2 linked regions of the Rhodobacter capsulatus SB 1003 genome follow. Each later gene encodes a partner of the first gene's protein in a complex. Links are inferred from orthologs where the notes say so. Each region holds a gene or a part of one and is shown on either strand. Other genes may lie near its edges. The genes, in order: dapF and RCAP_RS00370.

The links.
Region 2: the proteins of dapF (region 1) and RCAP_RS00370 are in contact, whole or in part, in a solved structure (PDB 5YGU), measured with the Escherichia coli proteins. The link is inferred for Rhodobacter capsulatus SB 1003 from one-to-one orthologs.

The regions. Positions count from the first base shown.
Region 1 is NC_014034.1:3,680,126-3,687,647, reverse strand. Bases 184-3,029 are described here. They hold dapF (diaminopimelate epimerase), read left to right. Parts: upstream 184-1,112; coding sequence 1,113-1,946; downstream 1,947-3,029. Other genes in these bases: mtaB (tRNA (N(6)-L-threonylcarbamoyladenosine(37)-C(2))-methylthiotransferase MtaB), read left to right, coding at 1,943-3,029; msrB (peptide-methionine (R)-S-oxide reductase MsrB), read right to left, coding at 392-838; msrA (peptide-methionine (S)-S-oxide reductase MsrA), read right to left, coding at 184-387. Outside these bases: more of msrA, read right to left, coding at 1-183; more of mtaB, read left to right, coding at 3,030-3,202; alternative ribosome rescue aminoacyl-tRNA hydrolase ArfB, read left to right, coding at 3,294-3,716; RCAP_RS17180 (aminotransferase class III-fold pyridoxal phosphate-dependent enzyme), read left to right, coding at 3,709-4,971; RCAP_RS17175 (phosphotransferase enzyme family protein), read left to right, coding at 4,968-5,942; RCAP_RS17170 (NUDIX hydrolase), read left to right, coding at 5,939-6,385; RCAP_RS17165 (inorganic phosphate transporter), read left to right, coding at 6,483-7,522. UniProt on the Escherichia coli protein: Involved in the succinylase branch of the L-lysine biosynthesis and in the biosynthesis of the pentapeptide incorporated in the peptidoglycan moiety. Catalyzes the stereoinversion of LL-2,6-diaminopimelate (L,L-DAP) to meso-diaminopimelate (meso-DAP).
Region 2 is NC_014034.1:79,647-84,741, forward strand. The notes cover bases 2,369-5,095. They hold RCAP_RS00370 (RNA pyrophosphohydrolase), read right to left. Parts: upstream 4,113-5,095; coding sequence 3,624-4,112; downstream 2,369-3,623. Other genes in these bases: RCAP_RS00360 (L-aspartate oxidase), read left to right, coding at 2,369-2,775; nadC (carboxylating nicotinate-nucleotide diphosphorylase), read left to right, coding at 2,772-3,614; RCAP_RS00375 (S41 family peptidase), read right to left, coding at 4,158-5,095. Outside these bases: dnaQ (DNA polymerase III subunit epsilon), read left to right, coding at 1-45; quinolinate synthase NadA, read left to right, coding at 164-1,216; more of RCAP_RS00360, read left to right, coding at 1,213-2,368. UniProt on the Escherichia coli protein: Master regulator of 5'-end-dependent mRNA decay.

The sequences.
Region 1 (7,522 bases):
CCCGGCCGGGGCCACTTCGGTCACCACCTTGCCCGGCCAGAGGCCGGAGGCGTCGACATCGGCGATGGTGTCCCGGGCGATGCGTTCCTGCTCGGCATCCAGGAAAAAGATCGCCGAGCGATAGGACAGCCCGATGTCATTGCCCTGCCGGTTCGGCGTCGTCGGGTCGTGGATCTGGAAGAAGAATTCCAGCAGCCGCCGGAAGCTGATCTGCGCCGGGTCAAAGACGATCTCGATCGCCTCGGCATGGGTGCCGTGATTGCGGTAGGTGGCCTGCGCCACATCGCCGCCCGAATAGCCGACGCGGGTCGACATCACCCCGGGCAGCTTGCGGATCAGATCCTGCATGCCCCAAAAGCAGCCGCCCGCCAGTATCGCCTTTTGCATCCGCTTATCCCTCCAGTTCCGCAAGCCAGTCGCCGTAACCCTCGGCTTCCATGCGATCTTTCGGAATGAACCGCAAGCTGGCCGAGTTGATGCAATAGCGCAGCCCGCCACGATCGCGCGGGCCGTCGGGGAAGACATGGCCCAGATGGCTGTCGCCATGCATCGAGCGCACTTCGGTGCGGATCATGCCATGGCTGACGTCGCGATGCTCGGTCACATGGGCGGGCACGACCGGCCGGGTGAACGAGGGCCAGCCGCAGCCGCTTTCGAACTTGTCGCGCGAGGAAAACAGCGGCTCGCCCGAGACCACATCGACATAAAGCCCGGGGTCGGTGGTGTTCCAGAATGCCCCGGTAAAGGCGCGCTCGGTGCCGCTTTCCTGCGTCACGCGGAACTGCTCGGCCGTCAGCCGGGCCAGCGCTTCGGGGGTCTTGCGATATTTCTTGTCCATCTTTCGGCCTCCTGCGGCCCAGATGGTCCGGGGGCGCAAAAAGTCCAGCCCCCGAAGGGGTTGTTTCTTTTCGCGATCCGCGGGGAGAGTGATGGTGAGCCGTGCAGGATTCGAACCTGCGACCCGCTGATTAAAAGTCAGCTGCTCTACCAACTGAGCTAACGGCCCATCACTGCGGCGGTCTCTACTGGTCCGTGCCGGGGGGGTCAAGGGCCAAAACGCGAAAAAAATCGCAGCACTGGAAAAAACTGCAGACGGGGTGTAGAGGGCGCGCATGGACCACAGACCCCTTTCCGAACCCGGCCTGCGTTTTCTGAAGATGCACGGCCTTGGCAACGACTTCGTCGTGATCGACGCGCGCAGCGGTGAAAACCCGGTGACGCCTGCGCTGGCGCGGGCGCTGGGCGACCGGCATCGCGGCGTCGGCTTCGACCAGCTTGCGGTGATTCTGCCCGCCGAAGGCGCGGATTTCACGCTGGAATTCTGGAATTCCGATGGCTCGAAGGCGGGCGCCTGCGGCAATGCCACGCGCTGCGTCTCGGATCTGATGATGCGCGATCTGGGCAAGGACCGCGTGACGCTGACCACGGCGCGCGGGCGGCTTTCGGCTGAACGGCGCGCGGACGGGCTGGTGTCGGTGAACATGGGCGCCCCGATTCTGGACCCCGCCGCGATTCCCGTGGCGGCCGATCCGCTGGCGCTGCCGCTGACCGGCGATCCCGTCGCCGTCGGCATGGGCAATCCGCATTGCGTCTTTTTCGTCGAGGATGCCGAAACGGCCGATGTTTCGGGTCTGGGTCCGAAGATCGAGCATCACCCGCTGTTCCCCGAACGCACCAATGTCGAATTCGCCTCGCTTATTGGCCCCGATCATTTGCGGATGCGGGTCTGGGAACGCGGCGCGGGCATCACCTTGGCCTGCGGGTCGGGCACCTGCGCGACGGCGGTGGCGGCGCATCTGCGCGGGCTGACCGGGCGGCGGGTGATCGTCGATGTCGATGGCGGGCGGCTGGAGATCGACTGGCGCGAGGACGGGGTCTGGATGACCGGCCCGACCGCGCTGGTCTTCGCGGCGGAACTGTCCCCCGCCTTCCTTGCCGCGCTATGAAGCCGCCGGTTTTCTCGACGCTGGGCTGCCGGCTGAACGCCTATGAGACCGAGGCGATGAAGGAACTGGCCGCGCAGGCCGGTCTTTCCGGCGCGGTCGTGGTGAACACCTGCGCCGTCACGGCAGAGGCCGTGCGCAAGGCCAAGCAGGAGATCCGCAAGCTGGCGCGGGAAAACCCCGGTGCGGCGATCATCGTCACGGGCTGCGCCGCGCAGACCGAGCCCGAGACCTTTGCCGCGATGACCGAGGTGACCCGCGTCGTCGGCAACCATGAAAAGATGCAGCCCGAGACCTGGGCGGCGCTGGCACCGAAGGGCGCGGATTTCATCGGCGAGACCGAGCGGGTGATGGTCGATGACATTCTGTCGGTCAAGGAAACCGCGGGGCATCTGATCGACGGCTTCGGGCGGCACCGCGCCTATGTGCAGGTGCAAAACGGCTGCGATCACCGTTGCACCTTCTGCATCATCCCCTTTGGCCGCGGCAATTCGCGATCCGTGCCCGCGGGCGTGGTGGTCGAGCAGATCAAGCGGCTGGTCGATCGCGGCTTTGCCGAGGTGGTGCTGACCGGGGTCGATCTGACGTCGTGGGGGGCGGATCTGCCGGGGGCGCCGCGGATGGGCGATCTGGTGATGCGGATCCTGCGGCTGGTGCCGGATCTGGCGCGGCTGCGGATATCGTCCATCGACAGCATCGAGGCGGATGACAACCTGATGCTGGCGATTGCGACCGAGCCCCGGCTGATGCCGCATCTGCATCTGTCGCTCCAGCATGGCGATGACATGATCCTGAAGCGGATGAAGCGCCGCCACCTGCGCGACGATGCGATTGCTTTTTGCGAGGAGGCGCGGCGGCTGCGCCCCGGCATCGTCTTTGGCGCCGACATCATCGCGGGCTTTCCGACCGAGACCGAAGAGATGTTCGAAAACTCCCTGCGGCTGGTCGAGGACTGCGGCCTGACCTTCCTGCATGTCTTCCCCTATTCGGCCCGCAAGGGCACGCCCGCCGCGCGGATGCCGCGGGTGGCGGGGCCCGTGATCAAGGACCGGGCGGCACGGCTGCGCGCGGCGGGCGATGCGGCACTTGTCCGGCATCTGCAAGCCGAGGTGGGGCAACTGCGGGAGGTGCTGACCGAGGGGCCGCGGCTGGGTCGGACCGAGTATTTCACCGAAGTGTCGTTTGATCGTGATATGCCGGAGGGCACGGTGATGTCCTTGCGCATTTCCGGGCAGGATGGTGCCCGTTTGCTGGCCTGAGAGCGGGGCTCTGCCCCGCGCCCCGGGATATTTTCGGCAAGATGAAGGGCCGGGGGCTTTTGTTTTTCGAATCGGTGTTTAGGTTGGGCCCATGCTGTGGATCGATGACACATTGGCGATTGCCGACTGGGAACTGTCGGAAAGCTTCACGCGCTCGCAGGGGCCGGGGGGGCAGAATGTCAACAAGGTCTCGACCGCGGTGGAATTGCGCTTCGAGGCCGAACGCAGCCCGCATCTGACGCCCCCGGTGAAGGCGCGGCTGAAGCGGCTGGCGGGGCGGAAATGGACGCTGGATGGCGCCATCGTCATTCGCGCCGAGGAGACGCGCAGCCAGCTGCGCAACCGTGAATTGGCGCGCGAGCGGCTGGTGGAGCTGATCCGCGCGGCGCTGGTGGCGCCCAAGCGGCGGGTGGCGACGAAGCCGACGCTCGGCAGTCAGCGGCGGCGTTTGGCGGCGAAGACGGTGCGGGGCGAGGTCAAGGCGCTGCGGGGCAGGGTGGGCGAGGATGAGTGACCTGCTGGCCCGCCGCACGCGGCTTTTGGGGCCGAATGTGCCGACCTTTTATGAGCGCCCCTTGCAGATCGTGCGCGGCGAGGGCGTCTGGCTGTTTGATGACACCGGGCGGCGCTATCTGGATTGCTACAACAACGTCGCCCATGTCGGCCATTGCCATCCCCGCGTGGTCGCGGCGATTGCGGCGCAGGCCTCGGTTCTGAACACCCATACCCGCTATCTGCACGAGGGCATCCTGACCTATGGCGAGCGGCTCACCGCGAAGTTTTCGCATGATCTCAACCAGATGCTGATGACCTGCACCGGGTCCGAGGCGAATGATGTCGCGCTGCGGATGGCGCAGGCGATGACCGGCAAGACCGGGCTGATTGCCACCGACAACACCTATCACGGCAATACCACGGCGGTGGCGCATCTCTCCACGCGCCGCCCGCCGATTGGCGGCTACCCGCCCCATATCCGCCGCGTGCCCGCGCCCGACAGTCTGGCGCCCTTGGGCGGATCACTTGCCGCGCAGCCGCAGGCTTTCGCAGAGGGCGTGGCCCGGGCAATTGCCGAGCTGGAGGCTTCAGGCCATGGGTTCGCCGGGATCATGCTCTGCCCGATCTTCGCCAACGAGGGGACGCCCGGCATCGGCCCCGGCTTTCTGGACCCGACCGTCGAGGTGGTGCGCAGGGCGGGCGGCCTGATCCTGTGCGACGAGGTGCAGCCGGGCTTCGGCCGGGTGGGCACGCATTGGTGGGGGCATGACTTCCTCGGCTTTGCCCCCGATGTGGTGACCCTGGGCAAGCCGATGGGCAATGGCCACCCGGTCGCCGCGGTGATCGCCCGGCCCGAGGTGATGGCGGCCTTTCGCAACGCCTTTGGCTATTTCAACACCTTTGCCGGAAACCCGGTCTCCTGTGCTGCGGCCAGTGCCGTGCTGGATGTGATCGAGGACGAGGGTCTGGTCGAAAACGCCCGCGAGGTCGGCGCCTACGCACTGGGCCTGTTGCGCGAGTTGCGCCATCCGCTGATCGCCGACACCCGCGGTTTCGGCCTGTTCTTCGGCATCGAATTTGCCCGCGACGGGCAACCGGCGACCGAGTTCTGCGGCCGGGTGGTCGAGGCGGCCAAGGATGCGGGCCTCCTTCTGGGCCGGGTCGGGCGCGGGCAGCATATCCTCAAGATGCGGCCGCCGATGCCGTTTTCACGCGCGAATGCCGCGCAACTGGTCGAGACGCTCGACGCCATTTTGCGAAAGATGCCCGCATGATGGAAGATGCCGCCGCTTATGATCTGGCCCGCGAGGCGCAACGCGCCTGGCTGTGCATGGGTGCGCCCTTGCAGCTGATCTGGCGGTCGGAAAACATCGTCTTCGGCACGATCCTGCCCAGCGGCACCAAGGCCGCGCTGCGGCTGCACCGGCCCGGCTATCAGGATGCCCCCGCGATCGCCGCCGAACTGGCCTGGTCGGCGCGGCTGTGCGATGCTGGCGTGGCGGTGGCCGAGCCCTTGCCCGCGGCGAATGGTGCCTGGGTGGCGATGGTCGACGGGCTGGTGGTCTCCTGCCTGCGCTGGATCGAGGGGCGGCCGCTGGGCGAGGCCGTCGCGCCTTTGGAAAATTCCGCCGTGCTGGCCCGGGCCGGGGATTTTGGCGCGCTGATTGCCGATCTGCACAATGCCACCGACGCGGGCGCCTGCCCCGAGGCCTTTCCGCGCGCGGGCTGGGCGGCCGAGGCGCTTTTGGGCGAGACGCCGCGGCTGGGCCGGTTCTGGGAGGCGCCGACGCTGAGCGCCGAGGAAAGCGCGATCCTGCGGGCGGCGCGCGACAAGGCGCTTGCGCTTTTGCCGCGGGCCACGGATTTCGGGCCGATCCATGCCGATACGCTGCGCTCGAACGTGATGATGACCCGCGACGGGCTGCGGCTGATCGACTTTGACGATTGCGGCCCGGGCTGGCGGCTTTACGATCTCGCCTCGGCGCTGGTGCAAAGCTGGGGCGACCCGCTGCTGACCGAGCATGCCCGGCGGCTGGTGGCGGGCTATCGTCGCCGCCGCGACCTGCCCGCGGATCAGCTGGCGCTTTTGCCGCTGTTCCTTGCGGTGCGGGCCTTCGTCTCGGCCGGTTGGGTCGTCACCCGCGCGCCCGAAGACAGCCGCCGCCAGCGCGCCTATGCCTATCGCGCGGTGGCGCTGGCGCGGATGCTGCTGGCGGGCGACAGCCCCTGGGGAGAGATCGGATGATCGGCCTGCCCCCGTTTCTGCGCAATCTGCTGGGCCACCGCCCCGAGGCGCTGCAGGTGGCGGCGATCTGTCGGCGCGGCCGCGGCAAGGAGACCGAGGTGCTGCTGGTCTCCTCGCTGGACACCAAGCGCTGCATCGTGCCGAAGGGCTGGCCGATGCGCGGCAAGACCTTGGCCGAGGCGGCGCTGCGCGAAGCCTGGGAAGAGGCGGGGGTGCGCGGTCATGTGAATGCCGATCCCATCGGCGCCTTTCACTACACGAAGCGGCGCAAGAACGGGCTTGAACAGCGCTGCAAGGTGCTGTGCTTCGTCGTCGATGTCGAAGGGCTGGATGACGACTATCCCGAGGTCGGGCGGCGGGCGCGACAATTCGTTTCGCCAAAAGCGGCCGCCAAACGGGTGCAGGAACGCGAATTGAAGCAGATCCTGCGCACGTTTTCGTGATAGCCGCATTGCCTTGACGCCTCAACCGGTCTAACCCACGCGCGAACGTAACGGGTGCCTGTCAGTTTTGTGACGGGCGTCGGGCAGGGGAAAGACCGTGGCTACACCGCCGATCAACCAATGGAAGACGCTCGACAAGGATCTGAGCCGGATCGGTCTTCTGGAAGAGGCGACGCAATTCGTGGCCCGGCCGCTGGTGGCGCCGGGGATCGGTCTGGCCTTCATCGTGCTGGCGGGGGTTTTCGCCGCGATCCTGATGGGGGCGCAGCCGGGCGGGCTGATCGTGGTCTTCGCCGCGGCGATCGGCGCCTATATGGCGCTGAACATCGGCGCCAATGACGTCGCCAACAACATGGGCCCGGCCGTCGGCGCGAATGCGCTGACGCTGGGCGGCGCGCTGATCATTGCCGCGATCTTCGAGGTCTCGGGCTCGCTGATTGCCGGGGGCGATGTGGTCAAGACCGTCTCGACCGGGATCCTGGCGCCCGAGGCCGTGCCCGATGCGGCGCATTTCATCTGGGCGATGATGGCGGCGCTGCTCGCCTCGGCGCTGTGGCTGCATGTGGCGACCTGGATGGGGGCGCCGGTCTCCACCACCCATTCGATCGTCGGCGGCGTCGTCGGCGCGGGCGTGGCCGCCGCGGGATTTGGTGCGGTGAACTGGCCCGCCATCGCGACGATTTCCGCCAGCTGGGTGATTTCGCCGATCATGGGCGGGATCTTTGCCGCGCTTTTCCTGGCTTTCATCAAGGCCAAGATCATCTATGTCGAGGACAAGATCGCCGCCGCCCGCAAATGGGTGCCGATGCTGATCGGCTTCATGTCGGGCACCTTTGCCGCCTATCTGGCGCTCAAGGGGCTGACGAAGATCCTTCACATCTCGCTGGGGGCCTCGCTGCTGATCGGGGTTCTGGTCGGGCTGGTGGCCTGGGGCGTGTCGGTGCCGCTGGTGCGGGCGCAATCCGCGGGCCAGGAAAACCGCAAGAAGACGCTGAAGAAGCTGTTCACCATTCCGCTGATCGTCTCGGCGGCGCTTTTGTCCTTTGCCCATGGGGCGAATGACGTGGCCAATGCGGTGGGGCCGCTGGCCGCCATCGTGCATGCGGTGCAGGACGGCACGCTGAGCGACAAGGTCGA
Region 2 (5,095 bases), 3.6 Mb from region 1 along the record:
GTCGCGAAACTGGGCGAGGGTGCGATCTGGAAGCGGCGCAGCTGACACATAAATTTCACAAAACGCAGCCTTGCGGCAATTTTCCCATTCCATCCCCGCCCCGCAGCCATTAGATGCATCGCGTTCGCAGTTTAGGGCGTTCGCAGTTTTGGGGAGGGAGCCCATGCTGGACTTCGCTACGATGCGCGCTTCTCTGGCCGAGGCCTATGATCTGGCGCCCTCGCTGACGCTGGCCGAGGAGATGGCCGAGGTTCACGCCCGCATGGGGCGGGTGATCCCCCTGCCCGATTTCGCCCGCCACGCGCCCTATATCCGCGCGATCAACCGGCTCAAGCGCGAAAAGAACGCGGTGATCCTGGCGCATAACTACATGACGCCGGAGATTTACCATGGCGTTGCCGATGTCGTGGGTGACAGCCTGCAGCTGGCGATCGAGGCGACCAAGGTCGAGGCCGAGACGATCGTGCAATGCGGCGTGCATTTCATGGCGGAAACGTCAAAGATCCTGAACCCGGCCAAGCGCGTCCTGATCCCGGATGCGCAGGCGGGCTGTTCGCTGGCCGAAAGCATCACGCCCGAGGGGATCGCGCAGATGCGGGCGCAATATCCCGGGGCGCCGGTGGTCAGCTATGTCAACACCACGGCGGCGGTCAAGGCAGCCTCGGACATCTGCTGCACCTCGGCCAATGCGGCGCAGATCGTCGCAGCCCTGCCCGAACCCACGATCATCATGACGCCCGACCAGTATCTGGCGCAGAATGTGGCGAAAGCCGTGCCGCAGAAAAACGTCGTCTGGTGGGCGGGCTCCTGCATCGTGCATGAACAATACACGCCGCAAGATCTGCGCGATTTCCGCAGCTATCACCCCGGCACGAAGATCATCGCCCATCCGGAATGCCCCCCCGATGTGGTGGCCGAGGCGGATTTCTCCGGCTCGACCGCGGGGATGATCGATTTCGTCACGCGCGAAAAACCGGCGCAGGTGATGCTGGTCACCGAATGTTCGATGGCCTCGAACATCGCCGATGCCCTGCCCTCGGTCGAATTTCTGGGGCCCTGCAACATGTGCCCCTACATGAAGATGATCACGCTGGAAAAGATCCTGTGGTCGCTGCATGCGGGCACCGAAGAGGTCACCGTGGATCCCGCCATCGCGGGCAAGGCGCGTTTGGCGGTCGAGCGCATGATCGACCTGTCGCGAAAGCTGGCCCGGTGACCGAGTCCGTGATCGAGACGCCGCGCGTCGTCATTGTCGGCGCGGGGCTGGGGGCGCTTTACGCGGCGCTGAAACTGGCGCCGCATCCGGTTCTGGTGATCTCGCCCGAAACCTTGGGCGAAGGCGCTTCCTCGGCCTGGGCGCAGGGCGGTGTGGCTGCCGCGATGGCGCCGCCCGACAGCGCCGAGGATCACGCGAAGGACACCGAAACCGCGGGCGCGGGCACGGTCGATGCGGCCATCGCCCGGCTGGTGACACAGGAAGCCCGGGACCGCATTCTTGACCTGACCGCGCTTGGGGCGCCTTTCGACCGCGATGCGCAGGGCGATTACGTGATGTCGCGCGAGGCCGCCCATTCCCGCCCCCGTGTCGTGCGGGTCAAGGGCGATCAGGCGGGCTACGAGATCATGCAGACGCTGATTTCCGCCGTGCGGGCCTGCCCCTCCGTTCAGGTGATCGAGGGCGTGATCGCGACGCGGCTCGAGGTCGAAAACGGTGCTGTCACCGGGCTTTGGGTCGAATCCGCCGCCGCCTCGACCGGCCGTGTGCTGATCCGAACCCCTGCGGTGCTGCTGGCGGGCGGCGGCTCGGGCGGGCTTTTTGCCGTCACGACGAACCCGCCGCGCATCCGCGGTCAGGTCATCGGCATGGCCGCCCGGGCGGGCGCGCAGATCGCCGATGCGGAATTCGTGCAATTCCACCCGACGGCGATTGCGACGGGCGAAGACCCGGCCCCCTTGGCGACCGAGGCCCTGCGCGGTGAAGGCGCCGTTCTGCTCAATGACCGGGGTGAACGCTTCATGCGGGCGATCCATCCCGATGCCGAACTGGCGCCGCGCGACATCGTTGCCCGCGCCGTCTATCTGGAACGACAGGCGGGGCGGAACCCGGTTCTGGATACGCGCCAAGTGCTGGGGGCCGAGCTGCCGAAACGCTTTCCCGCCGTGGCCGAAGCCTGCTTTTCAGCTGGAATAGACCCTGTTTCGCAGCCGATCCCGGTGGCCGCCGCCGCGCATTATCACATGGGCGGGATTGCGGTCGATGACCGCGGCCGATCCTCGCTGAACCGGCTCTGGGTCTGCGGCGAGGCCTCTTCGACCGGGCTGCATGGGGCCAACCGGCTGGCCTCGAACGGGCTTCTGGAAGCCCTCGTCTTTGCCCGCATCTGTGCCGAGGGCATTGCCGAAACGGTCCCCGTGACACCGGCCGAGAGCGTTGCCCTGTCCTTCCCCGCGGGCGGTGCCCCGGTGGACGAGGTCGCCGTGGCCCGGCTGCGGCAGGCGATGACCGATGGCGTCGGGGTTGTCCGCGACGCCGCGGGGCTGAAAGCCGCCCTGCGCACGCTTGCGGAAATCGAGGCCAAGGCCGAGCGCGAGGCGCTGCGTAACATGACCGCCACCGCGACGCTGATTGCCGCCGCGGCGCTGATCCGCACCGAAAGCCGGGGCGGTCATTACCGCTCCGATTACCCGAAAACAGACCCTGTTCAGGCCAAACGCAGCTTTCTGACCCTGACCGAAGCGCTGGCCATCCGGTCCCGCGCGCTGGAGGAAGAATGACCAACCTGCCCGATTTCCTGCTCGAACCCGTGATCCGCGCCGCGCTGATGGAAGATCTTTCGCCGATGGGCGATGTCACCACCCGCGCCGTTGTCCCCGCCACGACGCGGTATGAGGCCCGGGTGAACGCCCGCGAGGAAGGGGTGGTTTCGGGCATGCAGGTCGCCGCCCTTGCCTTTCGCCTGGTCGATCCGGCGCTGGCCGTCACGACCCATGTCGCCGATGGCCATCCCTGCGGCAAGGGCCAATGCCTGATGACGATTTCGGGCTCGGCGGCGTCCATCCTGATGGGGGAACGGGTTGCGCTCAACTTTGCCGGCCGGATGACCGGCATTGCCAGCCTGACCGCCAGTTTCGTCGCACAAACCCGCGGCACCAAGACCCGCATCACCTGCACGCGGAAAACCACCCCCGGCCTGCGCCTGATCGAGAAAACCGCGGTCGCCCATGGCGGCGGCTCGAACCACCGCTTCGGCCTGTCGGATGCGATCCTGATCAAGGACAATCACATCGCCGCCGCGGGGGGCATCCGCGCCGTGCTGGAGGCCGCGAAAGCCGCCCGCAGCCACATGATGCGCGTCGAGCTGGAGGTCGACAGCCTTGATCAGCTGGAACAGGCGCTCTCGATCGGCGGCGCCGACGTGATCTTGCTCGACAACATGGACACGCCGACCCTGCGCGCGGCGGTGGCGCTGACCAAGGGCCGCGTCGTGCTGGAAGCCTCGGGCAACATGCGGCTGGACCGCATCGCCGAAGTCGCCGCGACCGGAGTCGATTACATCTCCTCGGGCGCGCTGACCCATTCGGCGCGCACCTTCGATCTTGGCCTCGATTTCTGACGGCTCAGATCATTTCTTCAGGTGTTCGGCGAAACTGTCGAACACCTGCTCATAGACGGCGCGCTTGAAGGGCACGATCTTTTCCACCAGTTCCGCCGGTTCCATCCAGCGCCAGACCGAAAATTCCGGGTGCTCGGTGGCGATATTCACATCGCTGTCCTGGCCGAGAAAGCGGAACAGGAACCATTTCTGCTTTTGGCCGCGATATTTCCCGCCCCAGATATTGCCGATCAGCTCTTCGGGAAGGTCATAGACCAGCCAATCCTCGGTCTTGGCGAGTTTCTCGACCAGATCCGGCCGGACCCCGGTTTCCTCCTGCAACTCGCGCAGCGCGGCTTCCTTCGGCCGTTCGCCCGCATCGATGCCCCCTTGCGGCATCTGCCAGGCATGGCCCGGATTGTCGATGCGCTGACCGGCAAAGATCAGACCTTCGGCATTGATCAGCACAAGGCCGACATTCTTGCGATAGGGCAGCGCGGCAAGCTCTTCGGGGGTCATCTTGTCCTCATGTGGCAAGGGGGCCTTTCGGCCCCCGGTCCAGGATTACGGCTTCGCGGCGGCTTTCGGCTCATCGACCGGCACCAGCGTCTGACCGGCGACCGCCAGCCCCTTGATGATGTCGATCCCGTAGGCCAGCTGGAAATCCTCCAGCCGCAGCTTTGCGGCCTCCTCGGCCTTGGCGCGTTCATCCTCGGCCTGCTTCTTCTCGTCCTCGGTCATCGAGTCGTTCGACAGCACGCCGCGCAGATCGGCTTCGGACCGGGTTTCCGGGGTGTCCTCGGCCTTGTCGGTCTCGGGTGCGGCGGGCGGTTGCGGCACGACGATGTCGGGGGCAATCCCCAAAGCCTGGATCGACCGCCCCGAGGGCGTATAATAGCGCGAGGTGGTCAGCCGCATCGCGCCGTCATTTTGCACCGGAATGACCGTCTGCACCGAGCCCTTGCCGAAGCTTTTCGTCCCCACGACGATGGCGCGGTGATGATCCTGCAACGCCCCGGTGACGATTTCCGAAGCCGAGGCAGAGCCGCCGTTGATCAGAACGACAATCGGCTTGCCCTGCGCCAGATCGCCCGGCGTGGCGTTGAACCGCTCGCTTTCCTCGGGCTTGCGGCCGCGGGTGGAGACGATCTCGCCCTTGTCGAGGAAGGCATCCGACACCGCGATCGCCTGCGTCAAAAGCCCGCCCGGGTTGTTGCGCAGATCCAGGATCACCCCGTTCAGCTTGTCGATGCCGCCCGCTTCCTCGGCGACCTTCTTCAGGCTTTCCTGCAGGTTCGGGAAGGTCTGGTCGTTGAAGGTGGTGATGCGCAGGATCGCCGTATTGGCCTCCAGCCGCCCCTTGACCGCGGTCAGCTTGATCGTGTCACGGGTCAGCGTCACGTCAAAGGGCTCGGTCTTGCCTTCGCGCACGATCTTCAGCGTCACCTCGCTGCCGACCGGGCCGCGCATCTTGTCCACCGCATCATCCAGCGTCAGCCCCA